Regions from separate parts of the Arthrobacter sp. Y3221087 genome, predicted to be linked through region 2. Evidence: riboswitches for the same ligand, from Rfam matches in the RefSeq annotation. Region 2 holds a riboswitch; each other region holds the start of a gene.
The links. Region 2 has a riboswitch for S-adenosylmethionine ahead of AC5RUO_RS10965 (bifunctional o-acetylhomoserine/o-acetylserine sulfhydrylase). Riboswitches for the same ligand answer to the same signal wherever they lie in the genome.
Positions count from the first base shown of each region.

Region 1: another riboswitch for S-adenosylmethionine. It lies ahead of AC5RUO_RS06430 (aminotransferase class V-fold PLP-dependent enzyme); the one in region 2 lies ahead of AC5RUO_RS10965 (bifunctional o-acetylhomoserine/o-acetylserine sulfhydrylase).
Region 3: another riboswitch for S-adenosylmethionine. It lies ahead of AC5RUO_RS18385 (DUF1737 domain-containing protein); the one in region 2 lies ahead of AC5RUO_RS10965 (bifunctional o-acetylhomoserine/o-acetylserine sulfhydrylase).

Region 1 covers NZ_JBNHFE010000001.1:1,344,845-1,354,311, forward strand. Annotated here, with positions in the region: gene AC5RUO_RS06385 (peptidoglycan DD-metalloendopeptidase family protein) at 1-270, shown strand, start outside; gene smpB (SsrA-binding protein SmpB) at 358-831, shown strand; RNA gene ssrA (transfer-messenger RNA) at 905-1,273, shown strand; gene AC5RUO_RS06400 (S1C family serine protease) at 1,510-2,490, shown strand; gene AC5RUO_RS06405 (hypothetical protein) at 2,510-2,887, opposite strand; gene AC5RUO_RS06410 (fluoride efflux transporter FluC) at 2,964-3,365, opposite strand; gene AC5RUO_RS06415 (fluoride efflux transporter FluC) at 3,362-3,790, opposite strand; gene AC5RUO_RS06420 (metal-dependent transcriptional regulator) at 3,792-4,505, opposite strand; gene AC5RUO_RS06425 (class I SAM-dependent methyltransferase) at 4,549-5,307, opposite strand; gene AC5RUO_RS06430 (aminotransferase class V-fold PLP-dependent enzyme) at 5,371-6,789, opposite strand; SAM riboswitch class IV at 6,828-6,941, opposite strand; gene hisN (histidinol-phosphatase) at 7,103-7,915, opposite strand; gene rsgA (ribosome small subunit-dependent GTPase A) at 7,964-9,079, opposite strand; gene aroA (3-phosphoshikimate 1-carboxyvinyltransferase) at 9,082-9,467, opposite strand, start outside.
Region 2 covers NZ_JBNHFE010000002.1:285,329-294,795, reverse strand. Annotated here, with positions in the region: gene metX (homoserine O-acetyltransferase MetX) at 125-1,240, opposite strand; SAM riboswitch class IV at 1,253-1,369, opposite strand; gene AC5RUO_RS10965 (bifunctional o-acetylhomoserine/o-acetylserine sulfhydrylase) at 1,491-2,816, opposite strand; SAM riboswitch class IV at 2,859-2,975, opposite strand; gene AC5RUO_RS10960 (VOC family protein) at 3,137-3,775, shown strand; gene AC5RUO_RS10955 (HNH endonuclease signature motif containing protein) at 4,058-5,947, shown strand; gene AC5RUO_RS10950 (CPBP family intramembrane glutamic endopeptidase) at 5,951-6,730, opposite strand; gene AC5RUO_RS10945 (DeoR/GlpR family DNA-binding transcription regulator) at 6,815-7,603, opposite strand; gene hutI (imidazolonepropionase) at 7,701-8,912, opposite strand; gene AC5RUO_RS10935 (NAD(P)/FAD-dependent oxidoreductase) at 8,924-9,467, opposite strand, start outside.
Region 3 covers NZ_JBNHFE010000009.1:42,123-51,589, forward strand. Annotated here, with positions in the region: gene AC5RUO_RS18365 (aminodeoxychorismate lyase) at 1-800, shown strand, start outside; gene AC5RUO_RS18370 (pyridoxamine 5'-phosphate oxidase family protein) at 842-1,309, shown strand; gene AC5RUO_RS18375 (hypothetical protein) at 1,542-1,796, shown strand; gene opgC (OpgC domain-containing protein) at 1,903-4,377, opposite strand; SAM riboswitch class IV at 4,613-4,727, shown strand; gene AC5RUO_RS18385 (DUF1737 domain-containing protein) at 4,741-5,013, shown strand; gene AC5RUO_RS18390 (rhodanese-like domain-containing protein) at 5,010-5,420, shown strand; gene AC5RUO_RS18395 (O-succinylhomoserine sulfhydrylase) at 5,421-6,629, shown strand; gene AC5RUO_RS18400 (DUF1905 domain-containing protein) at 6,626-6,949, opposite strand; gene AC5RUO_RS18405 (glutamate--cysteine ligase 2) at 6,999-8,228, opposite strand; gene AC5RUO_RS18410 (UDP-N-acetylglucosamine 1-carboxyvinyltransferase) at 8,296-9,467, opposite strand, start outside.

The DNA.
Region 1 (9,467 bases), on a different contig from region 2:
GCCGCAGCGGCAGGCGAAGTCTTCGGCTCGGGCTGGAGCTCCGCGGACGGCGGTGGATGGCGGGTGAAGATCTCCCATGGATTGGTGGAGGGCAACACCCTGAACACCATCTACTACCACAACGCAAGCATTGTGGTGTCGAACGGCCAGCGGGTTTCCCAGGGACAACTGATTGCCTACTCCGGCAACACCGGCAACTCAACCGGCTGCCACTCCCACTTTGAAACCTGGCTTAACGGCTCCGCCGTCGACCCAATGGGACTGCTGTAGCCGCATCGCGGCCCTGCCGTAAACTGGTATGACTCCGCGCCGGACCGGCCCGGAGGACATCGGACCTGAAAACTGAGGAGCTTTCCCGTGCCTAAAGAAAGTGGCCGTAAAGTGGTGGCCACAAACCGGAAGGCCCGGCATGACTACCACGTGCTGGACACCTACGAGGCTGGCATCGCGCTCATGGGAACTGAAGTGAAGTCCCTGCGCGAAGGACACGCTTCGATGGTGGATGGTTTCTGCACGTTCTACAACGACGAGCTGTGGATGGAAGCCATCCACATCCCCGAATACAACCAGGGCAGCTGGACCAACCATGCCGCACGGCGGCGCCGGAAGCTGCTGCTGCACCGCGAGGAGCTCATCAAGATCTCCCACAAGGTGCGCGAATCGGGCTACACCATTGTGCCGCTGCAGCTGTATTTCGTGGACGGCCGCGCCAAGGTGGAGATCGGTGTGGCGCGGGGCAAGCGTGAGTATGACAAGCGCCAGACGCTGCGCGAACAGCAGGACAACCGGGAGGCGCAGCGGGAAATGCGGGAACGCAACCGGCGCAAGTAGGAATGAATCCCGGAGAACGTGCGTTACTATAGATAGTCCGGTGGGTATGCCCGCCGGTTTGGTAACAAAATATGGGGATGATCGGTTTCGACGGTGTTTGTCGCGACAGGTGAAGCGGGCCGAGGATGCAGAATTATCTCGTTAACGCTTTCTGCAAAACAATAAGTGCCAAACAAACGCGCACTGACTTCGCTCTTGCTGCCTAAGCAGTAAGACAGTCCGTCAGCCCGGGGGTGCTATCGCCCCGGTTCCTGGCGTCATTTAGATAGCCACTGCTGTTTGCTCCCGTCATCGGAGTAAACGGGACTCTTAGATGACTGGGCCCGGATCAGCCAGCTGTTTGCAGCATGGCTGGGGCCGAGAAAATCCGACGCAAACTGCGCCCGGAGAAGCCCTGACAACACGACATCGGACGGGGGTTCAATTCCCCCCATCTCCACCAAAAAAGCCCCGGATTTCCGGGGCTTTTTTAGTACCCTTTCGCGTAGGACGCCAGTGGGGGCGCCCTGACACCCCAGTCCTCGGACCGGGGTGTTTTTCGTTGCCTGGGCTATGGCCGCTGCCCGTTCACCCACGGCGTAGCCTGCACGGGACTAGGAGGCCGCCGCCGCTCGTTGTGATCGGTAAGGCCCGGGTTAGGCATTGGAGGTCCGGGCGGGCACAACCAGGAGGTGCGCCGTGGACCAGGCGCGGGAACCGGTCTTCGCCGACGACGGCGAGGTGCTGGATTCATATTCACAGACAGTCATGCGCGTTGCGGCGGCCGTCACCCCACACGTGGCGGCGATTGAGATGACGGCACGGCGGCGCAACGGCAGGATGCGCATGGGGGCCGGATCCGCAGTCCTCTTTACTCAGGACGGCTATCTCCTGACCAACTCCCACGTGGTGGCCGGGACGGAGAGGGGCCATGCGGTCTTTGCTGACGGCAGCCGGATGGAGCTTGAACTGGTGGGCAGCGATCCCTTGTCCGATCTCGCCGTGGTCCATGGCAGGCGTCCGAAGGTTCCGCCCGCTGAATTCGGGGCCGCGGAAACCCTGCGCGTGGGACAACTTGTTGTGGCGGTGGGAAACCCGCTGGGCCTTGCGGGCTCTGTCACGGCGGGGGTCGTGAGCGGCCTCGGCCGTGCCATTCCGGTGTGGTCGGGTAATAACCGCAGGGTCATCGAGGATGTCATCCAGACGGACGCGGCACTGAACCCCGGTAACTCGGGCGGTGCCCTCGCCGATACCCACAGCAGGATTGTGGGCATCAATACGGCAGTGGCGGGCGCAGGGCTGGGGTTGGCGGTTCCGATCAACGCGACCACGCGGCGGATCATCTCCGCTCTGCTTTCCGACGGGCGGGTCCGGCGCGCCTACCTGGGCCTGGTCAGCACTCCCATCCGGCTGAACCCCAGCACAGTGATCAGGACGGGCCAGCGGGAAGGGCTGCGGATCGTGGAGGTGCTGCCCGGCTCACCGGCTGACAGGGCGGGCCTGGCAGCGGGAGACATCCTCCTTACGGCGGGCGGCCGGCCCGTCAGCAATGCCGAAAGCCTGCAGCGGCTGCTCTTTGCCGACGCGATCGGCCAGCCGCTGGATCTCGCGGTACTGCGGGACGGTGCCGAGAGCCATCTGGTGGCCGTGCCGGACGAAATGACCAGCAACGGCAACTGAGCCGGAGACAGGTCCCGCGTCAGCGCCCCGTATCCGGCGCCGCCACGTCGGCGATGCCCACGAAACGCGTCCCGACGCCGTCGAACTCGCTCCGGACGAACCCAGGAGCGGCAGGCGGCACGTTCGCGGGTGAATGATGATGGCAGACAACGTACGTGAAGTCCGGCCACCATTTCTTGGGACGCGCCGCCTCCTCGTAGCCGCAGACTGCACACTCAAGGTGGACCCACACCGGCCGCTTGCCTGTCCGGTTGGCGCGGGACTGGACCAGCCAAGGCGGCGGGTTATCCAGGATCGCACCCAGTTCGGCCTCTGTCATCCATTTGGGAAGGCCATGGCGCTGGGCCATTTCCAGCGGCACATCCAGGGCAATTGCCGCGTCACGTCTGCTAATCATCACAGTCCACCATACGGGAGCCATCCAAATCAGGACCGAGCCCCGGTGGGGCCGGGCGCCCAAGCGGGCTGCACGACTAGGCAGTCAGCGCAATGCCGGCAGCAGCCGCGGCAAATCCGAGCACCAGGTTACCGGCGATATTGAGGGCTGCCGCGCCGGCGCGCGACTCCGCGAAGAGCCGTACGGTGGCCGTGGTCCAGGAACTGAAGGTGGTCAACCCGCCCGCCAGGCCGGCGGACAGCCCGGCCTCCCATTCAGGACCCAGGCCAAGCCCCGGTGCCGCTCCGTGGGACAACCCGATGATGAAGCACCCCGCCACATTCACCAGCAACGTGGCCCACGGCCAGTGCAGTTTTTGGTTTCCGCTGCCGGTCCGGATGCTGCGGGTGGAGCTGTGGTGTGCGAACCAGCTGTCCACGGCAAAGCGCAGGAGTGCCCCTATCACGCCGAAGACGCCCACCAGGACGGCGCCGATCATTGCCGGCCGCCGGGAACAGCGTCCACTGGTTGTAGGCTGAGCCGCTTGCCCAGCCGCCACCCCGCTCCTGCGGCAGCCAGGCCCAGAAGCAGCGACACTGCCAGATAGGCGATCCACACCGGGTGTTGGCCCGCCCGGGCCAGCTGGTCTACGGCGAACACCACGGCGGAGAACGTGGTGAAGGAGCCAAGCAGTCCGGGTCCCAGTCCGGCGCGAAGCCAGAACGCAGTCCGCGGCCGGGCCATCCAGGCAGTGGTCAGCGCGGCCAGGACAAAGCTGCCGGCAACGTTGATGCACAGTGTTGCCCACGGCACCGACGCGGACTGCTCGGGGAACGCCAGCGTCAGGCCGTACCGGAGTTCGCTGCCAACCAGGCCGCCGACGGCAACAGCCAGCCATGCCCGCCAGACGGGCGCCGGTCCCACGTCAGCTGTCTCCCAGCAGGCAGCCTGGATGGGGATGGTCGCTGTGGACCCAGAGGGCTGAGGTGATCTCGTCCGCCAGGTCATAATCCCTGGTCCGCCCGGAGTTCCGGATCCGCACCATCAGGGCACCGCCGAACGGCCGGCGTCCCACCACCTCTACCTCGGCGTCAAGGTCGATCTCCTCGGCGGACAGATAGCGGAGCAGGTCCGGGTTATCGTCGCTGATCCGCGTGATCCTGCCGGTGTGGCCCTTATCCAGCTCGCCCATCAGATGCGCCCTGGGCATCAGCACCTTGCCGTCCGCCGTGGGAATAGGATCCCCGTGCGGGTCCCGGCTGGGATCGCCGAGCTTCGCGGCGACGCGCTCAATGAAAGTGTCTGACACTGCGTGCTCGAGCAGTTCGGCCTCGTCGTGGACCTCATCCCAGCTGTATCCAAGCTGCTGGACCAGGTAGGTTTCGATCAGCCGGTGGCGCCGCACCATGGACAAGGCAAGCCGCAGTCCCGCGTCCGTAAGGGTAATGGCGCTGTACGGCTTGTGGTCAACAAGGCCCTGGTCCTTGAGCTTGCGGACCATTTCCGACACCGACGAATTGGCCACGCCCAGCCTTTGGGCCAGCTGCGAGGACGTGATGGGCTTGTCCTGCCATTCGGTGAAAGAGTAGATGACCTTGACGTAGTCCTCGATGGAGGAGGAGGGCGCGCTGGTCTTCACAGAACCAAGCCTACCGGGTGGCCAGGGAGCGCGGCGGGACCGCTCATACTTTGACGGCCCGCCACGACAACGTCAGGTACGGCAGCCCGATGTCCTCGTCCGGGGCATGTCCCAGGTGCTCATGCAGGTACCAGTCAAGGTTGGCGAGGACCTTGGCCCGGGTGGCATCACCTGCCCGGAGGTAATAGCTGCGCGATTTGGTCAGATCGATCAGGTCCTCGGTGCTGACGGTGTCCTGCCAGTGCGTCACGTGGCTTTCCAGCTTGCCGAATTCCGGGCCCATCACCGGCCGGTGGCCGGGCTTGTAGACGTCCCCGGCGTGCATGATCCGTGAGAGCCGGTGCACCCAGGGGACGGTGGTGTCCAGTTGGTTCCAGACAAGCCCGAGTGTGCCGTGCGGACGCAGGACGCGTGCCAGTTCGGTGCTCGCGGCGAGGGGATCGCACCAGTGCCAGGCCTGGGCAACGGTGACGACGTCGAAGGCGGACGACGGCAGGGCGGTGGCCTCAGCGGTTCCCAGGACCGCGGTGGCGCCGGGATAGTGTGCCTTCAGCTGGTCCAGCATGTCGGCGGAGGGGTCGACGGCGGTGACGGCCAGTCCGCGTTCCAACAGGAGTTCAGTAAACTTGCCGGTCCCTGCCCCGGCGTCAAGCGCATCCCTGGCGCCCGCGGGGATGAGCCAATCGGCAGAGTCAGCGGGATAACCGGGCCGGACCCGCTGGTAGTGCCTGCCGCCCTGCTGGAAGCTCTTGCCCAGCTCCCGGCGCCGCCCGTGATCCAGCTTTGGGCCACCCCGAACCACGTGCGGCCTCCTTCAGTCAATGCCCTGCGGTACCTTCCGAATTTACCGCATCTGCCGGATGGGTCAGTCGTCGGTGCAGGGAGCAGCGCCGGCGGTGCCCGGCGTGTTCGGGGCCCAGTGCGGGTAGGTGCGGGTGTCATTGGCGGGAACCCACCGCCCTGCGTCCACCACGTAGTCCCAGCCGAGCCCGTCGCGGCGCAGCTTGGCGATGCCGGCCAGGAGCCGCTGGGCATCCTCCAGCCGGGAACCGACGCCGAAGCTGGCGCGGAGCGAACCCGAAGGCAGGCCCAGCCGCTTCAGCAGGGGATGTGCGCAGAAGCGTCCGTCACGCAGGCCCACGCCGTGCTCGGCCGACAGGTAAGCAGCCACGAGGCCGGCGTCGTAGCCCTCAACCGAGAAGTTGACCACGCCGATGGTATCGGTGTCCGGGTTGGTGTCCTTGAAGATCTGGTGCACCGTGACGCCGTCGATCTCCTGGAGGCCCTCCACCAGGAAGGAACGGATGGCGGATTCGTGGGCGTGCCAGCGTTCCTGGTCCAGGCCCGCGATGACCTGGGTGGCCTTGGCCAGGGTGGCGGCACCCAGGACGTTGGGGGAGCCGCCCTCGTGCCGGGCCGGGCCGGAGGCCCAGCTGACGCCGTCGAGCCTGGCCTCCTTGACCGCGCCGCCGCCGGCGAGGTGCGGGGTTCCGGCGTCGAGCCAGTCCGGCCGACCCACCAGGACGCCTGCGCCGAAGGGCGCGTACAGCTTGTGGCCGGAGAAGGCGACGTAATCGACGTCGTCCGCGCTGATGTTGATGCGGCGGTGCGGCGCCAGCTGGGCCGCGTCCACCACAATGCGGGCCCCGTGCTGGTGGGCCAGGGCGGCAAGGGCGCGGACCGGGAGGATTTCGCCGGTGACGTTGGAGGCGCCGGTGATGGCCAGCAGGCTGACGCCGCCCTGTTCCAGCTCGGCGCGGACGGCGTCGATGGTTCCCGCGATGGTGTCGGCGGCAACAATGCTGCGGTGGGGAACGCCCTGCCACGGCAGCAGGTTGGCGTGGTGCTCAATGTCCAGGTACAGGACGTCGCCGGCGGACTGGCCGTCGTTGAGGGGCAGGCAGCCGGCCAGCAGGTTGAGCGAGTCCGTGGTGTTCCGCGTGAAGATGACGGAGTCGTTCGGGCGGCCGCCCACAAAGTCGCGGACGATGCTGCGGGCGTTTTCGTAGACCGAGGTGCTGATTTGGGACGCGTAGCCGGCACCGCGGTGGACACTCGCATAGAAAGGCAGGATCTCGTTGAGGTAGGCGGACACCACCGAGAGGGCGGGGGCGGAGGCGCCATAGTCAAGGTTGGCGTAGCGGATGTGGCCGCCGGAAATCAGCGGTGCCTGGATTTCCGCGCCGGTGACGGCGGCGAGCGGCCGGCCGGCCAGTGACTGGCGTTCGTCAAACACGGAATCAGCGGTGATGGCGGCGTTGGGGGAGACGGTGGCTGTTGTCACAGAGACCTCACTTCAAAACAGGACTCCGCTAGCAAGGGAATCCGCGCTTGCCGCATCCGCTCCGGACCGGCCTGGTCGTCACCCGGGGCACCCCACCGCGAATGGAGGGTTGCCGGCCAGCAAACCGGGGTTTTGCGCTGGCACTCGTGACCTGGTTAAGAGCGTAGAACATGGGGCGGCCAGGATTGAAGCCGGCGCAATTGTTAAGGCCTTTGTTACGTGGGAATGGAAAACAGGCTTTTCGGCGAAGAAGACGACGGCGGACACCTCCTTCTGGAGGTATCCGCCGTCTTTTGTTCGGTTGCAGGGGGCTTCAGAGTAGGTCGTCCAGGCCCGGGTTCAGCCGCTGCAGCACTTCGGAGTGCAGGATCGAATTGGTGGCCAGGGCGTTACCGCCGAACGGGCCGTCCTCACCCTCCAAAGAGGTGAAGCGTCCGCCGGCCTCCACTACGATCGGCACCAGGGCCGCCATGTCGTAAAGGTTCAGTTCCGGCTCGCACGCGATGTCCACCGAGCCCTCGGCCACCATGCAGTAGGACCAGAAATCACCGTAGGCGCGGGTCCGCCATACCGATTCGGTAAGGCCCAGGAACTCGTCCAGGTTTCCCCGTTCCTTCCACCCGGAGAGGCTTGAATAGGACAGCGAGGCGTCGGACAGGCTGGAAACGTTGGAGACCCGGAGCCGGGTGGCTGCGGCAAGCGAACGCCCCATGTAGGCGCCCATGCCCTTGGCGGCCCACCAGCGCTTGCCCAGGGCGGGGGCGCTCACGACGCCGACAACCGGCTCGCCCTCGTCCACGAGGGCGATCAGGGTGGCCCACACGGGGACGCCACGGACGAAGTTCTTGGTTCCGTCGATGGGGTCGATGATCCAGCGGCGCGAACCGTGGCCGGTACTGCCGAACTCCTCACCGAGCACTGCGTCCCGCGGGCGGGAGCGGGAGAGCTGGCCGCGGATGGCTTCCTCGGCGGCCTTGTCCGCGTCGGTGACCGGCGTCAGGTCGGGCTTGGTCTCCACATGGAGGTCCAGTGCCTTGAAGCGGCTCATGGTCTGGTCGTCCACGGAGTCGGCCAGGACATGGGCCAGGCGCAGGTCATCGTTGTAGCTCGAAGCGGGTTGGATCATGGTTCCAAACTACCGTCTGCAGGCTGTTCTGCTGGGAGATCGGCTTTGTCAGTTGACGCTGCCGAGCTCCTTTGCCTCCTGAGCTTCCTCCCGTGGATCCGCTCCGAGCAACCGGCGCAAGGACGCCAGCCGAGCCTCTCCGGTCGGGCCCGCGTGACCTTCCGCCACCCAAGCATCCAGGCCGCAGTTAACGGCAGTTGCCGTGTGCTTGCAGCCGCGTTCGCAGGCGTCGGTGCCGGGGGAGAGGTCCGGGAAGGACCGCAGGATCCGGTCCGGGTCCACATGCGCCAGGCCAAAGGAGCGGATGCCGGGGGTGTCGATGATCCAGCTGCCCGGCGGTGCGTCAACCAGCCGCAGGGCCAGTGCTGACGATGACGTGTGCCGGCCCCTGCCGGTGACCGCGTTGACGCCGCCGGTGGCACGTTCGGCTCCCGTGAGCGCGTTGACCATTGTTGACTTGCCGACGCCGGAGTGTCCCAGCATGACGGTGACCTTGCCGTCCAGGTAGGACCGCAGCGCGGCAACAGCGGCGCTGTCCAGCCGGGCGGACAGGCCGTCGTCCGAGCGGGCATCGATGCCGGACGCCGCAAGATCGGCGGTCCGGCTGATGATCACGGGAAGGTCGAGGTGAGTGTAGTTGGACAGGAGCTCCGCCGGATCCTTGACGTCCGCCTTGGTGACCAGCAGGATCGGGTCGATGCCGGCGTCGTAGGCCGCGACGAGCGCGCGGTCGATGAAGCCTGTGCGGGGTTCCGGGTTGGCGGCGGCCACCACGATCACCAGCTGGTCGGCGTTGGCCACCACGGCCCGCTCCACTGGGTCAGTATCGTCAGCGCTGCGCCGCAGGAGCGTCTTCCGGTCCTGGATCCTGACCAGCCGGGCCAGGGTATGAGGGTCGCCGGAAACGTCCCCCACGAGGGAAACGAAGTCGCCCGCCACAACGGGGGAGCGGCGGAGTTCGCGGGCCCGGGCGGCGATAACTGTACGCTCGTCAGCGGAGTCCTCGCCCACCACGGCGGTGTACCGCCCCCGGTCAACGGTGATGATCCGCCCGGTCACGGCGTCGTCGTGGCTGGGGCGGTCCTTGGTGCGGGGCCTGGACCCCTTCTTGTTGGGCCGGATCCGGACATCCGATTCGTCCCAGGAATCAGTACGCCTTGCCACCGCTAACCTTCCGCCCCGGTGCGGGCCTCCTGCTGCGGGGCACCGCCCTGGGCGAGCATGTCCGCCCAGAGCCGGGGAAAGTCGGGCATGGTCTTTGCCGTGGTGGCGATGTCCTCCACCTGCACTCCTTCCACCGCGAGGCCCAGGATTGCCCCTGCAGTGGCCATGCGGTGGTCGGCGTAGCTATGCACGACGCCGGCGTGCAGCGGGGCAGGGCGGATCACTAGGCCGTCGCTGGTTTCCTCGGCGTCGCCGCCCAGGCGGTTTATTTCCGTAACCAGCGCGGCGAGCCGGTCCGTTTCATGCCCGCGCAGGTGGGCTATCCCGGTGAGCCGGGACGGCCCCGACGCAAGGGCGCACAGGGCCGCTACCGTAGGTGCCAGTTCGC
Region 2 (9,467 bases):
CTGCAGGTTCACACGAGTATTGTCTGGTGACGCGCTGAGCTCAACGCCGAATACTGCAGGAAGCATCTGCAAAAATGCACATCCAGCACTGCGGCCCGGTGGGAACCCCGGGCTCGGCAGGGGTTCAAGGCAGGAGGTGCTCGCGGAGCTGGTCCCCGAGCTGCCCGATTTCCGTCAGGAAGCCGTCGTGGCCGATCGGCGCTTGGATCAGATGCACGTCCACGTCCCCGGGCAGTGCGCGCGCCAGCTCCCGCGACTGGGACGGGAAGTAGAGCCGGTCCGAATCGACTGCAGCAATGAAGAACCGGGCTTCGGAACGGGCCAGCGCTTCGGCCAGCGTTCCGCGTTCCCTGCAGACATCGTGGCTCATCAGCGCCTCGGTGATGGCGATGTAGCTGTTGGCGTCGAAGCGCTGGACCAGCTTGTTGCCCTGGTGGTCCAGGTAGCTCTCCACCTGGTAGCGGCCGCGGCCCGACAGGCAGTCAGCCTGCAGCGGTGATTCCGGGGCCTGGGGCTCCCGGCCGAACCTGCCCTCCAGCTCGGCGGCGGAGCGGTAGGTGATGTGCGCGATGCGCCGCGCCAAGGCCAGGCCTTCCTCGGGGAACGGGCCGCCGTAGTAGTCGCCGCCGTTGAAGTTGGGGTCCTGGCGAATGGCAAGGGTCTGTGCCTGGGCAAACGCGATTTGCTCTGCCGTGCTGGCGGCGCCCACGGAAATCACGGCGCAGCGCTGCACCCGCTCCGGGTAGGTGATGGCCCATTCCAAGGCGCGGGCACCGCCCAGGGAACCCCCTAGGACTGCGTACCAACTGCCGATGCCGAGCTGGTCTGCCAGCCGGGCTTCGGCCACGGTGCTGTCCCGCAATGTCACCAGGGGGAAGCGGGAACCCCAGGGTGTCCCGTCCGGGGCGGGCGACGACGGCCCGGTGGACCCGTAGCAGCCGCCCACAATGTTGATGGACACCACGAAGAACCGGTCCGTGTCCACGGGGGCACCGGGGCCGGCAAGCTGTTCCCACCAGCCGGGTTCGTCGCTGTCGCCGCGGGTGACATGGGTGCTGCCGGTCAGGGCGTGCTCGATGAGGATGGCATTGCTGCCGTCCGCGTTGAGCGTGCCCCACGTTTCGTAGGCGAGCGTGACGTCCGGCAGGTAGCCGCCGGCTTCCAGTTCCAGGCCCCCGATGGAGGCGTAGCGGACAATTCCGTGCTCGGGAACGGTGGTAGGGGTGACGGTAACCGTCATGGCAAGACCTCTTCTACGCGCTTGCCCACCGGCGGAATGACCGGCAGGCCAGGTCTTCACCCGGGGCACCCCACCGCGGAAGGAGGGTTGCCGGCCAGCAAGCCGGGGCTGTCACTGGCACTCATGACCTGGTTCGAGTGTACGAAACACCACCCGGCCCGGGCCAAGAGTGTGACTGGTTGTGACTTCCCCGGCTTTGCGCACGCGGGCCCGCCACCCGCCGTCGGGCCCTGCTCCCCGGACCGTCCGCTCAGGCGCCCTGCGCCTCCTTGGCGGCACGGAACCCGGCTTCAAGGTCGGCGAGGATATCGTCGATATGCTCCAGGCCCACTGACAGGCGGACCAGTCCCGGGGCGACGCCGGCCGCCGCCTGCTGCTCCGGTGACAGCTGGCTGTGGGTGGTCGACGCCGGGTGGATGACCAGCGAGCGGACGTCCCCGATGTTGGCCACGTGCGAGTGCAGCTCCAGTGCGTCCACGAAGCGCTTGCCCGCCTCGGCACCGCCGGCCAGGTTGAAGGCGACAATGGCGCCGGTGCCCCTGGGCCCGTACTTGCGGCCGCGCTCGTACCAGGGGCTGGAAGGCAGCCCGGCGTAGGCGACGGATTCGACGTCGTCCCTTGCTTCCAGCCACCGCGCCACCTGCCCGGCGTTGGCCACATGGCGCTCCACGCGCAGGCTCAGGGTCTCCAGGCCCTGCGAAATCAGGAAGGCGTTGAAAGGCGAAACGGCGGAACCGAGGTCCCGCAGGAGCTGGACCCGGGCCTTGAGGATGTAGGACAGGTTGGCCCCCAGCGCCCCGCCCTCGCCCAGGTCGCGGCCGTATACCAGCCCGTTGTAGGTCGGGTCCGGGGTGTTGAAGCCGGGGAAGCGGTCGGGGTCCTTGCTGAAGTCGAACTTGCCTGAATCGACGATGACGCCGGCGATCGCGGCGCCGTGGCCGCCCAGGTACTTGGTGGCCGAGTGGACCACGATGTCCGCGCCCCATTCCAGCGGCCGGATCAGGTATGGCGTGGACAGCGTGTTGTCCACGATCAGGGGCACGCCGGCCTCGTGGGCGGTGCGGGAGACGCCCTCGATGTCCAGCACGTCCTGCCGCGGGTTGGACACCACTTCGGCAAAGAAGAGCTTGGTGTTGGGCTGGACCGCCTCGCGCCAGTGGTCCAGGTTGTCCGGGTCCGCCACGAAGGTCACCGAGATGCCGAACTTCTTCAGGGTGTGGGCGAACAGGTTGTAGGTGCCGCCGTAGAGGCTGGGGCTGGCCACGATGTGGTCGCCGGCCTCGGCGATGTTCAGGACGGCGAATGTTTCTGCCGCCTGCCCCGAGCTGAGGAGGAGCGCGGCCAGGCCTCCTTCAAGGCTCGCAATCCTCTGCTCAACGGCATCCTGGGTGGGGTTGCCGATGCGCGTGTAGATCGGGGCGAGCTCGGCGAGGGCGAAGCGGTTGGCAGCGCTCTCGGCGCTGGGAAAGACGAAGGAGGTGGTCTGGTAGATGGGCAGGGCGCGGGCGCCGGTGGCAGCATCCGGTTCCTGGCCGGCGTGGATCTGGCGGGTTTCGAAGGACCATCCGTTGGACATTCAAGGCTCCTTTGATTGGGCCCGGCATGCTGGAAGCACCACGGGCCGCGCTTGCCACCCGGCCTTATTGCCGGACGGCCAGGTCCTCACCCGGGGCACCCCGCCGCGGATGGAGGGTTGCCGGCCAGCGAGCCGGGGCTGTTGCTGGCACTCATGACCTGAGCCCAGTGTAGGAATGTGGCGGGCCGGGCGAACAGCATTGTGACGAACATGGTCCCGTGTTCCTACCATGGAGCAGGTTTCGAGGGTGCTGAAATCGGAAAATCCCAGTAAGGGTATCCTTAGCTGAGAGCCCGATCACAAAGTGCCAAGATGATGGCATGCGCATGGATCACGTCTCTTACGCCTGTGAACACGATGGCCTCGCGGCCACCACCGAACGTATTTCTTCTGCCCTCGGCGTTGAGGCAGTGAAGGGCGGGGTACACCCGCGGTTCGGTACCCGGAATATGATCATCCCGCTCGCGGGACACAAATACCTTGAGGTCGTGGAGGTCCTGGACCACCCTGCGTCGGACAAGGCTCCCTTCGGACAGGCCGTCCGGGCCCGCTCCGCGGCCGGCGGCGGCTGGATGGGCTGGTGTGTCGAAGTTGACGACCTTGCTCCGTTCGAGGCACGCCTGGGACGGGCTGCCGTCAACGGCAACCGCAAGTTTCCCGACGGCCGCGAGCTGGTGTGGAAGCAGATTGGAATCCTGGGCCTCATCGCCGATCCCCAGGTGCCCTACATGCTGAAGTGGGAGGGCGATCCGTCGCTCCACCCGTCCAACGCCTACGAGAGCAACATCAAGATGAGCTGCCTGACCATCGCAGGCTCGGCCTCCCGGGTCACCGAATGGCTGGGCGAACCGGTGGAAAAGCCGCTGGAGGATGTTGCAGTTGAGTGGGTCGCCCCGCATGGTACGCCCGGCATCCTCTCAGTCACCTTCGAAACCCAAAACGGAGCGGTCACCATCTGACCTTCCTTTGACAGACTTCGGCCGCCATCAGGATGTGACAACGGCGTCACCTCCCGATGGCGGCCGAAGTTGCTTAGCCGCGGGTCTTTTTCAGGGCTTGGATCTCTCGGAGCAACCGGTCAAAATGTCGGCGCCTCCCCCGATGATGTTCCTATGGGATTCAGAACGGGCACGGATGGAGACTTAGCGGGAGCAGTGCTGCCTTCTGTCACCGCCCGGACTTCCGCCGCTCCTGTCGCAACGCCCGGCCGGAATGTCGGTGCCTCCGGTGATGATTCTTGTATGGGAAATGGCGCGGTCGTAGCAGCACCGATGGAGAGTGTTTATGCCACGACGGCTGCCATCAACGCGCTGTTCCTCCTTGACGCCCGTCTGCAAGATCCCGAGAACTCCGGCACGGGCACGGATGTACTCCAACGTGCCTACGAGATCCGGCTGGACCGCCTGGCTTTGATAGCAAAGCTTGAGGCGCAGGTCGCCGCCCTCAAGGCCCGCGACGCCGCCCAGTCCCTCGACCTGCAGCAGGCAATGACCCCACCCGACGCCTCCGCGCACGACCGCACCTACGCGGAAATATCAGCGGTGGAAGAGATCGCCGGGATCCTGACCATCAGCGCCGGGGCCGCAGGGGCGTTCATCACCCAGGCCCGGCGGGTCTGCTCCCTCCCCTCCGTCTACGGGAATCTGTCTTCGGGGGCGTTGTTCTGGCAGGGCGCCAAGATCATCGCTGACGAAACAGAGGCCCTGCACCATACCGCCGCCGTGGCCCTCGCGGACCACTTCCTGGACCCGGACGCACCCAACCCGGCCCGGGGCTGCCCCGCCACCGCCCTCGTACCGTCCCGGCTCCGCGCCAGGGTCCGCGCCTGGCGCGAACGCCACCACCCCGACTCCATCGAAAAACGCCACGCCAAATCCGTGGCCGACCGGCGGGTCGAGTTCCACCGGGACCGTGACGGCAGGGCCTGGATCTCCGCCTACCTCCCCGCCGGCTCCGCGACTGCAATCTGGAACAAAAACACCGTCACCGCCCGCGGCCTCCAAGGACCCAACGAAACCCGGACCCTGCCCCAAATCAAGGCCGACGAGTTCGCCCGGCGCCTCCTCGCCCCCGCCCACGCCATAACTACCACCACAGACGCCGTCGCCGGCAGCGGGCGCGGCAGGACCATCCCGGCCGGGGGTGGGGAAGGAGCAAGTCCCTCTGAGCCTGGTGGGACCGGTGAGCTGATCCCGAACAATCTCATTGGGCTTGCCACACTTCTCGGGTCCGACGAGCCCGCCGCCGACCTCGGCATCCCGGACGACGCTGCCGTACACTCCGGGGACTGTCTGATGCCCGATGCCGATGACGAAGTCACCAGCACCAGCACGTTTGACCTCAACCCGGCCGTCGGAAAGGTTCCGGCACCGCGGGCGGATGTGCTTGTCACTGTCCCGGCGTTGGCGCTCTTCGGCGTGACAGATGAACCGGCCAGCCTGGACGGGTACGGCCCGATCCCGGCGTCGATGGCCCGCAAACTCGTCGCCGACGGAGCCGACTCGTTCTACCGTGTCCTCGTCGACCCCGCCGACGGAACACCCTTGGAAATCGGCCGCACCAGCTACCGGCTCACCAGAGCCATGCGGCAGGCCCTCCGCCTCCGCGACGGCAAATGCACCTTCCCCGGCTGTAACAACCATTCGCTCGACAACGAAGCAGACCACCTCCAAGCGTGGGAGCACGGTGGCACCACCGGGCTCAGCAACCTGGCACAACTCTGCCCAAAGCACCACCGGCTCAAACACAACACCGGCTGGGAACCCACCGAAGCAACCCGGAACACACCACCCGGCTGGACCTCACCCACCGGCCGACACTACCCCAGCGAACAACCCGACTTGGAGCCACCCATCTGGCCGGACACACTGTTCCTCCTGGAATGGCTGGAATCAGCACCGCCCTGCGCCGAACCACCATGTGAAGAACCGGTGAACGACAACCTCATCGACGCTGACGACATCGCACCCTACGACCCCGTGTGGGACGACTTCTACGCCATGCCCGTCGTCCTGCCACCCGACCCACAAAAGGACCTGTCCGTCAGCGATTTGGCCCTCGGCGACCAGGCCCTCAGCGACCCGGCCCTGAGCTATTGGGCACTGAGCAACCCGGCCCTGCTCCACACGTAGCTGTTACCCCAGCCCCACGGCCCTGCCGAAGAGGCTGAATCCGACAAATGCCACGATGTCCAGAAGCGCGTGGGCAATGACAAGGGGCATAACCCGCTTGGTCCGGGTGTACAGCCAGGCAAAGACGATGCCCATCACCACATTGCCAATAAAGGGACCGAATCCCTGGTACAGGTGATAGGTGCCGCGGAGGAACGAACTCGCCGCGATCGACAGCGGGATACTCCAGCCGAACTTGCCGAAACGGTTCATCAGGTACCCCACCACGATGACCTCCTCCACCACCGCATGCCGGAGGGCGGACAGAATCAGGACCGGCACGGTCCACCAGTAGGCGTCCAGCGCGCTGGGGATGATGGCAGTAGTGATGCCCAGCGTCCTGCCCGCGGCGTAAAGGCCCAGGGAGGGAAGCCCTATCAGGGCCGCGAGCCCCAACCCCTGCAGCAGGTCCTTGCCAGGCCGGACGAAATCGAAGCCCAGCTTCCGGAACGCAGAGCCAGGATTGCCGCCGTCGGCCGTTGCCGCCTGCCGCTGGTCCGTCAGGAAGTAGATCACCAGCAGCACCGGCACCAGGGCGAAGATGATGTCCAGCAGCTGGTACGTCAGGTCGAAATACTCGCGGGTGCTTTGGGAGCGGTTGAGTGTCGAAGTTCCCTCGGCCAGCGGAGCCCGGGTCATCTTGTCCAGCAGCTGCACCACGGAGTACACGGCGGACTGGCCAAGGGAGAGGCCCAGGACAATCCAGACTTCGAGCTTCAGACGACGGCGGGAGGGAACCAGCATGTACCCATCTTGCCTGCAGTTTCTGGATCGTGGCTGATTGCCTGAACCCCGACCGCCGCTGCCCGGCACGCCCAGGCCAGGCGGTTAGGCAGGTGCCACGATGACTTCCGTGCCCTTGGCTTCAAAAGCAGCCTTGTCCTTCGGGGAGATGCCCGCATCCGTAATCAGCCGGGTGAAGTGGTAGCCGTCCATGGTGGCAAAGGCACGCACCCCCACCTTGGAGGAGTCGGCGATGACGTAGGACACCCGTGCCCTGCTGGCCAGCAGGGCGTTGACCGAGGCCTCGCCCTCACCGGTATTGGTGGGACCCACTTCCGGATCGATGCCGTTGACGCCGATGAAGGCAATGTCCAGTACAACCTTCTGCATGATGATGTCCGTGTACGGCCCCACCAGTTCGTAGGACCGCGGATTGAGGATGCCGCCGGTGACCATCACCTTGATGTTGGGCCGCACGGCCAACTGGCCCGCGATGTTGATGGCGTTGGTAACCACTGTCAGGGTGGGCTGGTTGGACGGGGCATTCAGGTCCTCGCGGGTGGCGAGAATCTGGGCGAGGGCCGTGCTGGTGGTGCCGCCGCAGAGCCCAATCACTGCACCGGGACGGATCAGGGCCGAGGCGGCCTGTGCGATCTGTTCCTTGGCCTCGGCGTGGTCGTCGCGGTTGTAGCGGCCTGGAAGGTCGTAGGCCAGGGCACCGGTGGTAGCTCCGCCGCGGGTACGGGTGAGGAGCCGGCGCTTGGCCAGGCTGTCCAGGTCCCGCCGTGCCGTTGCCGGCGATACCCCGAGCGTGCTGACGATCTCGTCGACTTCCACCTGCCCGGTCTTGGCCAGCAGGTCGAGAATGGCGGTCAGTCGGTCGGTGCGGGTCATGCAGGGCCTCTCAATACAACAGCCACCACTTCGGGTGACGTTTTCTGATCATAACAGACGTGAAATGATCATCTAACGTCACTAGGCCCTTAGCGGCCTACCGTTCCCGGACTCCGGCCCGCCAGACAGCGTACGTCAGCGGCATGCCGGGACGGTAGGCGAGGTGCGTGGCCGAGGGCGCGTTGAGCACGTGCAGGTCCGCACGGTGGCCGACGTCGATGGAACCCACCGCGCGTTCGCCGTCGGAATCGTGGCCGGTATCCTTGTGCAACGCGAGCGCGCCGCCGTAGGTGGCCGCCCGTACCGCCTCGTGCACGCTGAGGTGCATCTGCAGGACAGCCGTGGAAACGCAGAACGCCATGGAACTTGTGTAGGACGTGCCCGGGTTGCAGTTGGAGGCGAGCGCCACCTGGACGCCTGCATCCAGCAGTGCGCGCGCCGGAGCCAGCGGCTGGCGGGTGGAAAGGTCGCAGGCAGGCAGGCAGGTGGCCACCGTGCCCCGTTCCCCGGTTCCACGGGCTGCGTCCCAGCCGGACCAGGTTCCGGCCAGGGCCTCGACGTCCCCGGCGGAAAGGTAGTTCACATGGTCCACACTGGCTGCCCCGAGCTCCACGGCCAGCTGGACCCCGGGGCCCTCCCCGAGCTGGTTCCCGTGCACGCGCAGCCCCAGGCCGGCGTCCCGGCAGGCCAGCAGTACCCTGCGGGACTGTTCCGCCGTGAAGGCTCCCTCCTCGCAGAACACGTCCGCCCACTGTACAAAAGGGCGGACGGCAGCCAGCATGGGGCCGCACACCAGGTCCGTGTAGGCCTCCGGATCCTGGCCGGCGGGAACCAGGTGGGCGCCGAGGTAGGTCACCTGGTCCGCAGCCGTGGAGGCAATCCGTGCGCTGCGGGCCTCATGCTCCACGTCCAGCCCGTAGCCCGTCTTCGTCTCGAGGTAGGTGGTCCCTTGGGAGACAGCTTCCGCCACCCTGCCCATTGCCAGGCGGGTGAGGTCGAAGTCCGACGTGGCGCGGGTGGCGTTCATGGTGACGGCGATGCCGCCGGCAGCGTACTGCTCCCCCGCCATGCGCGCCTCGAACTCAGCCGTCCGGTCACCGGCAAACAGCAGGTGGGTGTGCGAATCCACCCAGCCGGGAAGGACGGCCCGCCCGCCGGCGTCAACGGCGTCGTCGGCTGCAGGCGCGTCGGCGGCCGCCCCGATCCAGGCGATGCGCTCCCCCTCGATCACTACCGCCGCGTCCTTCAGGACCCGGTGTTCCAGGTCCTGGGTCATCAGTTCGGCAATATTGGTGATCAGGGTGCTCATGCAACCATTGTTCAGCGCCGGATGGACCAGCGCGTGGCTGCCAGCGCCTGCGCTGTCCGGGATACCGGAACTGTCCCATCGGTCCCGTCCTGGCCGGCAAGGATCTGCTCCGCCGCGAGTTCGGCCATGGCCGAGGAGGTTTGGAACCCGTAGCCGCCCTGTCCGGCGAGCCAGTAGAAGCCCGGCGCCTCGGCGTCGAAGCCCGCGACCGGAACCCCGTCGGCCGCTTCCGTGCGGAGCCCGGTCCAGGCCCTGCGCACCCCCATGATCCCGAGGGTTGTCACGGTGTTCAGCAGATCCACCAGGCGTTCGACGTCGCCCGGCCTGGGCCGGGCATCCTCGGGCCCGCTGGGCACCGCCTCCGACGGCGAGATCAGGACGTCGTTCCCCTCCCGCCGGAAGTAGAACGTGTTGTCCGCTGCTGCCACCATGGGGCTCCCCTCAGGCAGGGGACGTTCGACGGCGGCAATCGCCGCGGTGCGCCGGTACGGCTGCAGGCCCAGCTTCTCCACCCCGCTGATGACGGCCAGCTCGTCGGCCCAGGCGCCCGCCGCG
Region 3 (9,467 bases), on a different contig from region 2:
AGACCATGCTCGCCGTCGGCGGCAACGTCCGGAAAATCCAGGCGCACCTGGACCGCCTGGACGGTTCCGGGGAAGCCTTGGACCTCGCGATCCCCGGGCAGGACCAGTGGCGCCGCGCCATTGCCGCCGCCATTGCCGAACACCGTTCCCAGCACCCTCCTGTTTCGGACGGGGATGATGAACTGGTGGTCAAGCTGGTGGTGACCCGCGGGGCTGAGGGCGCCGCTGCCCCCACCGCGTGGGTCCAGGTTTCCCCAGTGGGAGCGGCCGCCCGCCGCCAGCGTGAGACCGGAATCGATGTCATCCTCCTTGACCGCGGCTATGACAGTGATGCCGCAGAGCGCGCCCCGTGGCTGCTCCTCGGCGCCAAGACCCTCTCCTACGCCGTCAACATGGCGGCGCTCCGCCACGCCCACAAGCAGGGCGCCGACGACGTCATTTTCATCTCCTCCGATGGCCGGGTCCTGGAGGGTCCCACGTCCACGGTGCTCCTTGCCCACGTGGACAAGTCCGACGACGGCACAACAGTCAAGCGCCTCGTCACACCGCAGCTGGACAGCGGAATCCTGGCCGGGACCTCCCAGGGAGCGCTGTTCACGGCCGCCAGGGAAGCAGGCTGGGAACTGGGGTACGGGCCGCTGGTGCCGCAGGACCTGCTGGACGCCGACGCCGTGTGGCTGATCTCCAGTGTGCGCCTGCTCGCGCCCGTCAACCGGATTGACGGGCAGGAGATCGGAACGCCGTCGCTCCAGAAGGAGCTGACCGCTGAGCTGAGTGAACTTTTCGCCGGCATTCAGTAAAGTGCCGTTCCCCCGGCCGGCCGGCCCGTAGGGTGTGGTTCATGGATTCACGCGCGCCGCAGCCAGATGACAACCTGACCTTCGACGAGTGCTGGGAACTCCTGGCCGATGACACGCTGGGCCGCCTTGCCCTGGTGGTGGACGGCCATCCGGAGATCTTCCCAATCAACTACGTGGTTCACCGGCGCAGCATCGCTTTCCGCACTTCCGGGGTGACCAAATTGTGGGGGGCCGTCCAGGAGCGCCCGGCCGCCCTGGAAATCGACGGCTACGAACCGCACACGGAGGAAGCCTGGAGCGTGGTGCTGCGCGGGGACACCGAAATCATGGAAGACCAGGCGGAAAAGGACGCCGTGGACGCGTTAGGGCTGGAGCCTTGGCAGCCCGGAGAGAAGAGCCACTACATCCGGATCTCCCCGCGGGCCCTGACCGGCCGCCGCTTCAGGGTGGCCCGTCCGGACATCTGGAACACCCGACTGCAGGACCGGCGGCGGGCCTCGTTCGAATAGTCCGGTTCGCTAGGCCAGGCGGCATTGAAAGCGGTGTTCCGGCGAGATAATCAAGACGCTTGCCGGATGTGTAGTCTACGCGTAGAGTCTACACTGTAGATGGGCTTCCATCCCGCGTGGGTCCTCCTTTCTTGAAGGACCCAGTTCCACTCCATTGCCCCGTGCACGGCATGTGAGGTCTGTTGCTGTAGCCGAACGGCAGCGCCACCGCACTTAGCGAAGGGAAGCCGTCATGGCACATTCGCAGTTCGACATCTTTCTCCGTGAAGCTACCTACCTCGACCAAACCTCCGAACACAGCCTGGACCGTGACCGCCTGTACGGGCTTTACACCAGCTGGTGCTTCATCAATCAGCAGGCACTCAGTCCGGAGGACAGCTTCTGGGCTGCCATGCGCGACAGGATCAGCCCAGACCGCACCGGCCTCCAAATGAAGGGCCCCGCGGCCACCGACTACATCATGGCCAGTTACCCGGGCCTGGTCTAGGACAACCAGGCCCAGGACACAACGGCGGCGTGAACCAAGGGCAAGGGCCCGCGGTTCCCGCCGCTTTTTTATGTCGCGAACAGCCGCCGGTGCCCGGTGCCGGCTCCTAAGTAGGAATGATCCGGAAAAGGAACTTCGTCCGGACCATTACCCACAGCAGCCCCAGCACCGCGGCGTAGGCAGCCGTGTTCAGCAGGACGTTCTCCTGCTGCAGGGCCGGGATGTTCGCCACCACGGCAATCAGCACCACGTGCATGATGAACACGTACAGCGTCGCGCGGCCCAGCGGAATCAGGAACCAGCCCACAGCCCGCTGCACCGGCTTCCAGTACGCGGTGAGGAATGCGTAGGCAGCGACCACCAGGACCAGGACGTTGAGGAGCCGGCCGGGTGCCAGGTAGGTCCGTGCAAAGAGGGCGTCGTAGACCGTCCGGTACAGGGTGTCCGGGACGATGGCCAGCCGGACGTCGAAGCCGTTGGCAAGATAGGGGTTCCCCCAGGACAGGAAAGCCAGCAGGAAGGCAAGCGCCGTGCAGGCGGCCACCACCCATGTCCGCGCCGAAAGCCAGGCGACAATACTGCGCCGGTGGAATCCGGCCACCAGGCCGAGCACGAACAGCACCTGCCACACGAGCAGCGGGAACGAGTCCTCGAACTGCGACGGCAGGAGCCGGAAGCGCGTGGCGGCGCCGACGGCGTAGACCGCCAGGGTGCCGGCCAGCACCCACACGGCCTTGCCCCGGTTGAGGGCAGCAAGAATAAAGGGGCTGGCCAGCAGCAGCACCACGTACAGCCCCATCACGTTGAACTGCCACGGACCGAACTGCAGCAGCAGGATGGCGGGGAGAACCTGGGCCGGCACCGGGAACTGGAAGAGTTGCTCCATTCCTGCATACAGGTCGTAGGTCCGGCCGGCGCCGTCGTGCCCTGCCCCGCCGGTCCCCTGGTCCACGAAGGTGGTTAACGCGTCGATACGGAAAACCGGCAGCAGGGAAGCCAGGAAGACGCCCACGAGGACTATCAGTGCAGTCAGGTAGAGCTTGCCGGCGCGTCGGGACGTCAGGTCCACGACGGTTCCAAAATCGTCTTTCACCCGGGGCCCGTAGACCATCCCCACCACCAGACCGGAGAAGAGGACAAACAGTTCGGCACCCGAAACGAAGCCCACCGCCTCCTGGGTCAGGAGCTGGAACAGGGACGTCATGCCCAGGTGGTTGACCACGACAAACACGATGGCCAGTCCGCGCAGCAGGTCCACGCGCGAATCCCTGCCGGACGGGTCCGTGTAACCCCAAGCTGTTGCGGCGTGAACGCGCCGCGGAATCTGCCAGAGGGCCACCAGGAGGATGACGAGCGCGGCCCCTACTGTCCAGGCGGCAGCCCCGGCCAGCGTGTTGGCCCGGACATAGTCGCTGCCGCCGGTGGACACTTCCGTGACGGGACCGGTCACCAAGGGCGAGGCCTCCAGCCGGTCCAGCGCCGCCCGGGCGATCTCCGGGCTGCCGGTCAGGAGCCAGTCGATGCTGGCCACGCCGGTGTCCCTGGTGCTGGTGCGCTCGTCCCAGACCACCGCGGCCGTCCTGCCAAACTCTGCCGACGTGGCAGTGCCCACCACCTGGTCCCACCAGCCGGTCTTGATCTCAGCCTCGGACGCGCCGCCGGACGCGGGGCTGTAGAAGGCGGCGGTCTGCAGCAGGAACGGCTTGGCCCGCTCCTCGGCATAGGTGGCGTAGAAGTTTTCGCCGCCCGAGGCCGTCAGCATGTCCTCCAGCTCACCGGCGCGCGGAACGGTATTGACTGCGGCGCCACCGGCGGTGTCGTCATGGAAAGCCGTCAGGCCAACCCAGTCCACGGCATCATCACCGGGATAGTACGGTTCGTAGGCGCTGTCAGACCCGTCCCAGGCACCGTCGCCGTTGGTATCGAGCAAGGCGAAACCGTCGCTTCCGCGGGCCGGCGCGTTCCGGTTCCGGTCAAAGGGGTAGTCCTTGCCCAGGTACGGCTCCCAGACCATAACCGTCCGGCCGTCGTCGGAATCCTCAAATGCCGCGGAGACAGCCTGGAACGCCTTCCGGTATTCGGCGGGCTGCTGGCCCCACTCCACCCAGGAGGCGTTCATGTCCGGGGCAAACCGCACCAGCACCTCCCCCTGGAACTGCGCGGTAAGCCGTCTGATTTCACCGGCGAATGACTCGGCAACCGTGGCGTCTATCTGGTCCAGCGGCACCGTGGGCTTGACCGTGAGCATGGCGTGGGCGCCCTGGAGCGAGGACTGTTCAAGGAATCCCCTGATGTCGTTCTGCTCGGAGGAGCGGTAGGGAAAAGCGATGTCGTGTCCATAGACAGCCGGTGACGCTCCCAGCCGCTCGGCAAACCCTGCAGCGGTGTCCTCGCCCCATTCCAGGACGACGCCGAGCAGCGGCTTGCCCGCATCCGGTGCGGGTTCGGCTGCCCGGGCCGCCCCCGCCGGCAGGACCGCAGCCACACAGGCAACAGCAAGCACGGCAAGGAACGCCCAGGCCACGCGAAGACGGCGGGCCAGGGCCGGACGGGTGCGGCGGCAGGGCACGGCTGTTCGCATGTTCAAGGGGACCCCCAGTGCTGATCTTTCATGGCGGGGCGCTGCCCCCAAGAACTGTATCGGGCCGTCCCGCCGGGATGGGAAAGAAAGGCCCGCCCGCCTGCGGTGATACCGCCGTCGGCCGTTCACCGGTGACGGCACCGCGCCGCCGCCTTCGGCAGCGTTTCCGCTTCAGTTACGCAACATGACGACGACGGCGATGCGGCAGCCGGTGCCAGATGTTACGTTTTTGGGGAGTAATGAGTACCGGCGCCAAGCCCTGACTGGCCGGTCGGCAACCCTCCTTCCGCGGCGGGGTGCCTCAGGTGAATACTCGGCATATCGACCGATTCGAGCTGCAAGCGTGAGAGAAGGAGATCCGTCGTGTCCGACGCCCCCGAAGAAAAGTTGTCCTACCGCCTCATCAGCGGCCCGGACAACCGTGAATTCTGTGAGCGGATCTCAACCGCACTCGCCGAAGGCTACGTCCTGCACGGAAGCCCGGCGGCAGCCTTCAACGGCACCAGCGTCATCGTGGCCCAGGCCGTGGTCCTGCCGGCCGCCATCGCATCGGCGGACGCCGCCGTCGCCACCGCTGTTGACGACCTGGAAGCAGCCAACGAGGACCTCGAGTTCGACGGCGAGGGCCACGCATGAGCTACGCAGGAGACCTGACGCCGGAGGAAGCCTGGGCCAAGCTTGAGCAGGGCGCCATCCTGGTGGACGTGCGCACCGAGGGCGAATGGGCGCACATCGGCATTCCGGACACCAAGGCCACGGACAACGATCCACTGTTCATCCAGTGGACATTCCCCGGCGGCATTCCCAACCCGGATTTCCTGAAGGACCTGAGCCAGCAGGCGCCGGAGGATTCCAACACGGAGCTGGTGTTCATCTGCCGCTCCGGCCAGCGCTCCATCTCCGCCGCCATCGCCGCGACGCAGGCCGGCTTCACCTCCTACAACGTCCTGGAGGGGTTCGAAGGCGACCCGGACCGCTACGGCGAACGGACCGTCAATGGCTGGAAGAACCGCGGCCTGCCGACCAACCTGGGAAAGAACTAAGTGACCTTCAATAACGACGCCGCCGGCTGGAGCCCCGACACCCAGGCCGTCCGCGGCGGGCTGGACCGCACCAACTTCCAGGAAACGTCCGAAGCGGTATTCCTGAACTCGGGTTTCGTCTACGAATCCGCCGCTGCTGCGGAACGCGCCTTCACCGGCGAGGATGAGCGCTTCGTCTACTCCCGGTACGGCAACCCCTCCGTGGCGACCTTCCAGGAGCGGCTCCGGCTGCTCGAAGGAACGGAGGCGTGCTTTGCCACCGCGTCCGGCATGTCCGCAGTCTTCACCGCCCTGGGCGCCCTGCTCGCTGCCGGGGACCGCGTGGTGGCCGCCCGTTCGCTCTTTGGTTCCTGCTTCGTCATCCTCAATGAAATCCTGCCGCGGTGGGGCGTGGAGACCGTCTTTGTGGACGGTCCGGACCTGGAGCAGTGGCGCGCCGCCCTGTCCCAGCCCACCACCGCCGTCTTCTTCGAGTCCCCGTCCAACCCGATGCAGGAGATCGTGGACATCGCCGCGGTCAGCGAACTCGCGCACGCTGCCGGGGCCACCGTCGTCGTCGACAACGTCTTTGCCACTCCCCTGCTCCAACGCTGCGGCCAGCTGGGCGCGGACGTCATCGTCTACTCCGGCACCAAGCACATTGACGGCCAGGGCCGGGTGATGGGCGGTGCCATCCTGGGCACCAAGGAGTACATCGAGGGTCCGGTCAAGCAGCTGATGCGCCACACCGGCCCGTCGCTGTCGCCGTTCAACGCGTGGGTGTTGACCAAGGGCCTGGAGACCATGGCGCTGCGTGTCAACCACTCCTCCGCCACCGCCCTCCGGCTCGCCGAATGGCTGGAGCAGCAGCCTGCCGTGAGCTGGGTGAAGTACCCGCTGCTGAAGTCGCACCCGCAGTACGAACTTGCCGCCAGGCAGATGCGCGCCGGCGGCACGGTGCTCACCCTGGAGCTCGCTCCGTCCGGCGGCCGCTCGGGCAAGGAAGCCGCTTTCGCGCTGCTGGACGGGCTGCGGATCATCGATATCTCCAACAACCTGGGCGATTCGAAATCCCTGATCACGCACCCCGCCACCACCACGCACCGTGCGATGGGGCCGGAGGGACGGGCTGCCATCGGCCTCAGCGACGGCGTGGTGCGCCTGTCCGTTGGGCTCGAGGACGCCGACGACCTGATCCGCGACCTCGAACAGGCCCTGAAGCAGATCTAGCTTTCTCCCGGCGAGGCATTGTCCGGCTGGAGCTCCAGCCGGACGTCCACGCTATCGCCCGCCTTGATGCGCGCCTTTTCCCGTACAGCTTTCTTGACGGGAAGCAGGTACGAGCCCATTTTGCTGTCCGGAAAGATGGACGTCAGCCAGCGGTGGCCGCTAATTTCCACCGCGACCTTGACCGAGCCGAAGGCCTTGTTGCTCGCCTCACTTTGCTCTGCAATGTCGTCCGCCACCTCCGGCGGCAGGGTGAGGAAGTGCCAGCCGGCTTCGCCGGGATAGAGCCAAAGCTCGGCATGAAAAGAGTACGACGGCGCCACGCGCCGAGTATGGCACGTGGCCTTCCTTAGCGCCACGGTTACCAACGGGCTAGGCCTGCCGCACCCGCAGCAGGTCTGGAACGGCATCGACTTCCGAGAGGTCCAAGTCGCCGCGCATGGTGACGTTCACCGCATGCCGCACCACGGCGCCGAAGCCCATGTCCTTGGTCGATGGCCCAGACAGCAACCGGTCACGGACCCGGCGCTGCTCGGCTGCCCCTGTGCCGCGGGCGATGATCGCTTCCACGCCTTGCCGCGCCAGGTCGAGCTCACCCTGTTCCTCCAGCACCGGCGCGAGGTACTCCACCAGGGAGCGCACTACCTCGGGCGCGGGGGCCGGCCGGAAGCTTCCAAAGTCCAGCAGCTCCCCACCGAGGCCCCCGCTGCTGGCCTGCCAGGAAGCCATCCTCAGCAGGACAGTCGGGACCGGTACAGGTTCCACGCCTTCCCGCCACTCCCGGCCGGCGGTCTCCACTAGGGCACGGACCAGGACCGCGAGGAGGGCCGCATCCTCGGCCCGCAGGCAGACGTCGGCCACCCGCACCTCCACGGTGGGATGGTTGCGGGACAGCCGGGCGTCGAAATAGATCATCCCTTCGTCCAGCATCACGCCCGTGTCCAGCAGCCTGGTGACCAGCCGGCGGTAGGCGGCGTAGGTGCCGTAGATGCCCGCCGGCCCCGCCGTCGGCCAGCGGTTCCACGCCTGGGTCCGGTAGCTTTCAAAACCGGTCTCCAGCCCGTTCCAGAACGGCGAGTTGGCGCTGAGCGCCGTCAGCACGGCCAGTTTGTCGCGGATGCGGTCAAGCACCGCCACGCCTTCTTCGGGTGATTCCACAAAGGTGTGGACATGGAAGCCGCACGTCAGCTGCTCCTGGGCGGTCAGCCCGAAGCGTTCCAGCATCCTGGCGTAGCGCGGATCAGGAGTGGTGTGGCTGTTCAGGCCCAGCGGCGAGGTGGCCAGCGCGGCGACGCGGGCGTTGTGTTTCTTCGCGGCCTGGTCTGCGAGCAACCGTCCGGCCCTGATCTGGTCCAACAGGCTTCCGGAGTCAAGGCAGGGCCGGGTCTGGGTCTCAATCTGCTCAAGCTTCAGTTCGGCACTCAGGCCCGTCTCGTCGTCGTCATAGACCGTTTTGTCCTCGGTCTCAAGCGCACGCGGATCCTGGGCGGAATCGTCGGCAGCCACCCGGCGGCCGGACAGAAGCGCGTCGGCCAGCGCCAGCGGCTCCCCGGTCTCCGGATCAACAATCAGCAGCTCTTCCTCCACGCCGAATGTACGCATATTGACATTCTGCGGCAGCGGGAACGTATTTGAAGCGGCCCTGCCGTTCATGACGAAGCATTAATGCTCAATCCTGGAAGTACTCCACCTTGGCGCCGATGGTGTTCAGCCGCTCCGCCAGGTCCTCATACCCGCGCTCGATGACGTAGATGTTCCGCAGTTCGGACACCCCGCGGGCCGCGAGCATGGCCAGCAGCAGGCACGCTGCCGGCCGCAGTGCCGGCGGGCACCCGACTTCGGCCGCGCGCCACTTGGTGGGCCCGTTGACATAGATGCGGTGCGGATCCAACAGCTGCACCTGGGCCCCCAGCCGGTTCAGCTCCGTCAGGTAGATGGCACGGTTTTCGTAGACCCAGTCGTGGATCATGGTCTGGCCTGTCGCATTGGCTGCTATCACGGCGAAGAACGGCAGATTGTCGATGTTGAGGCCGGGGAACGGCATGGGGTGGATTTTGTCTTCGGGTGCATGCAGCTCCGACGGCTTGGTGGTGACGTCCACCAGGCGGGTCCGGCCGTTGCGCGCCATGTACTCGCCTGAAATTTCCAGTTGCTGCCCCATCTGGCCCAGCGTGGCAAGCTCAATCTCCATGAACTCGATGGGCACGCGGCGGACTGTGACCTCGGAATTTGTGACGATGCCGGCGGTGATGAGGCTCATGGCCTCAATGGGGTCCTCCGAGGGGAAGTACTCGATGTCCGCATTGATAACGGGCTTGCCCGTGATGCTGAGGGTAGTGGTTCCCACGCCGTCGATGGTCACGCCAAGCATCTGCAGGTAGAAGCAGAGGTCCTGGACCATGTAGTTGGGGCTGGCGTTGCGGATGACCGTGGTTCCCTCGCGGTGCGCGGCGGCCATGATGGCATTTTCGGTGACGGTATCGCCGCGCTCGGTGAGGACGAAGGAACGGTCCTGGGCATCCGCCGGCGGCGCCTGGATGGCGTAGAAGCCCGCCGTGGCCTCCACCGAAAGCCCGAACTGGCGCAGGGCCTGCATGTGCGGCTCAACCGTGCGGGTCCCCAGATCGCAACCCCCGGCATACGGAAGCCGGTATTCCTCCGTCTCATCCAGCAGCGGACCCAGCAGCATGATGACGCTGCGGGTCCGGCGCGCGGCATCCACGTCCATGGCCTCAAGGTCCAGGACGGCCGGCCGGCGGAGCCGCAGGTCGGTATCGTTCAGCCACGTGCACTCCACACCGATGCTGGTTAGGACCTCCACGATCCGGTTGACTTCCTCAA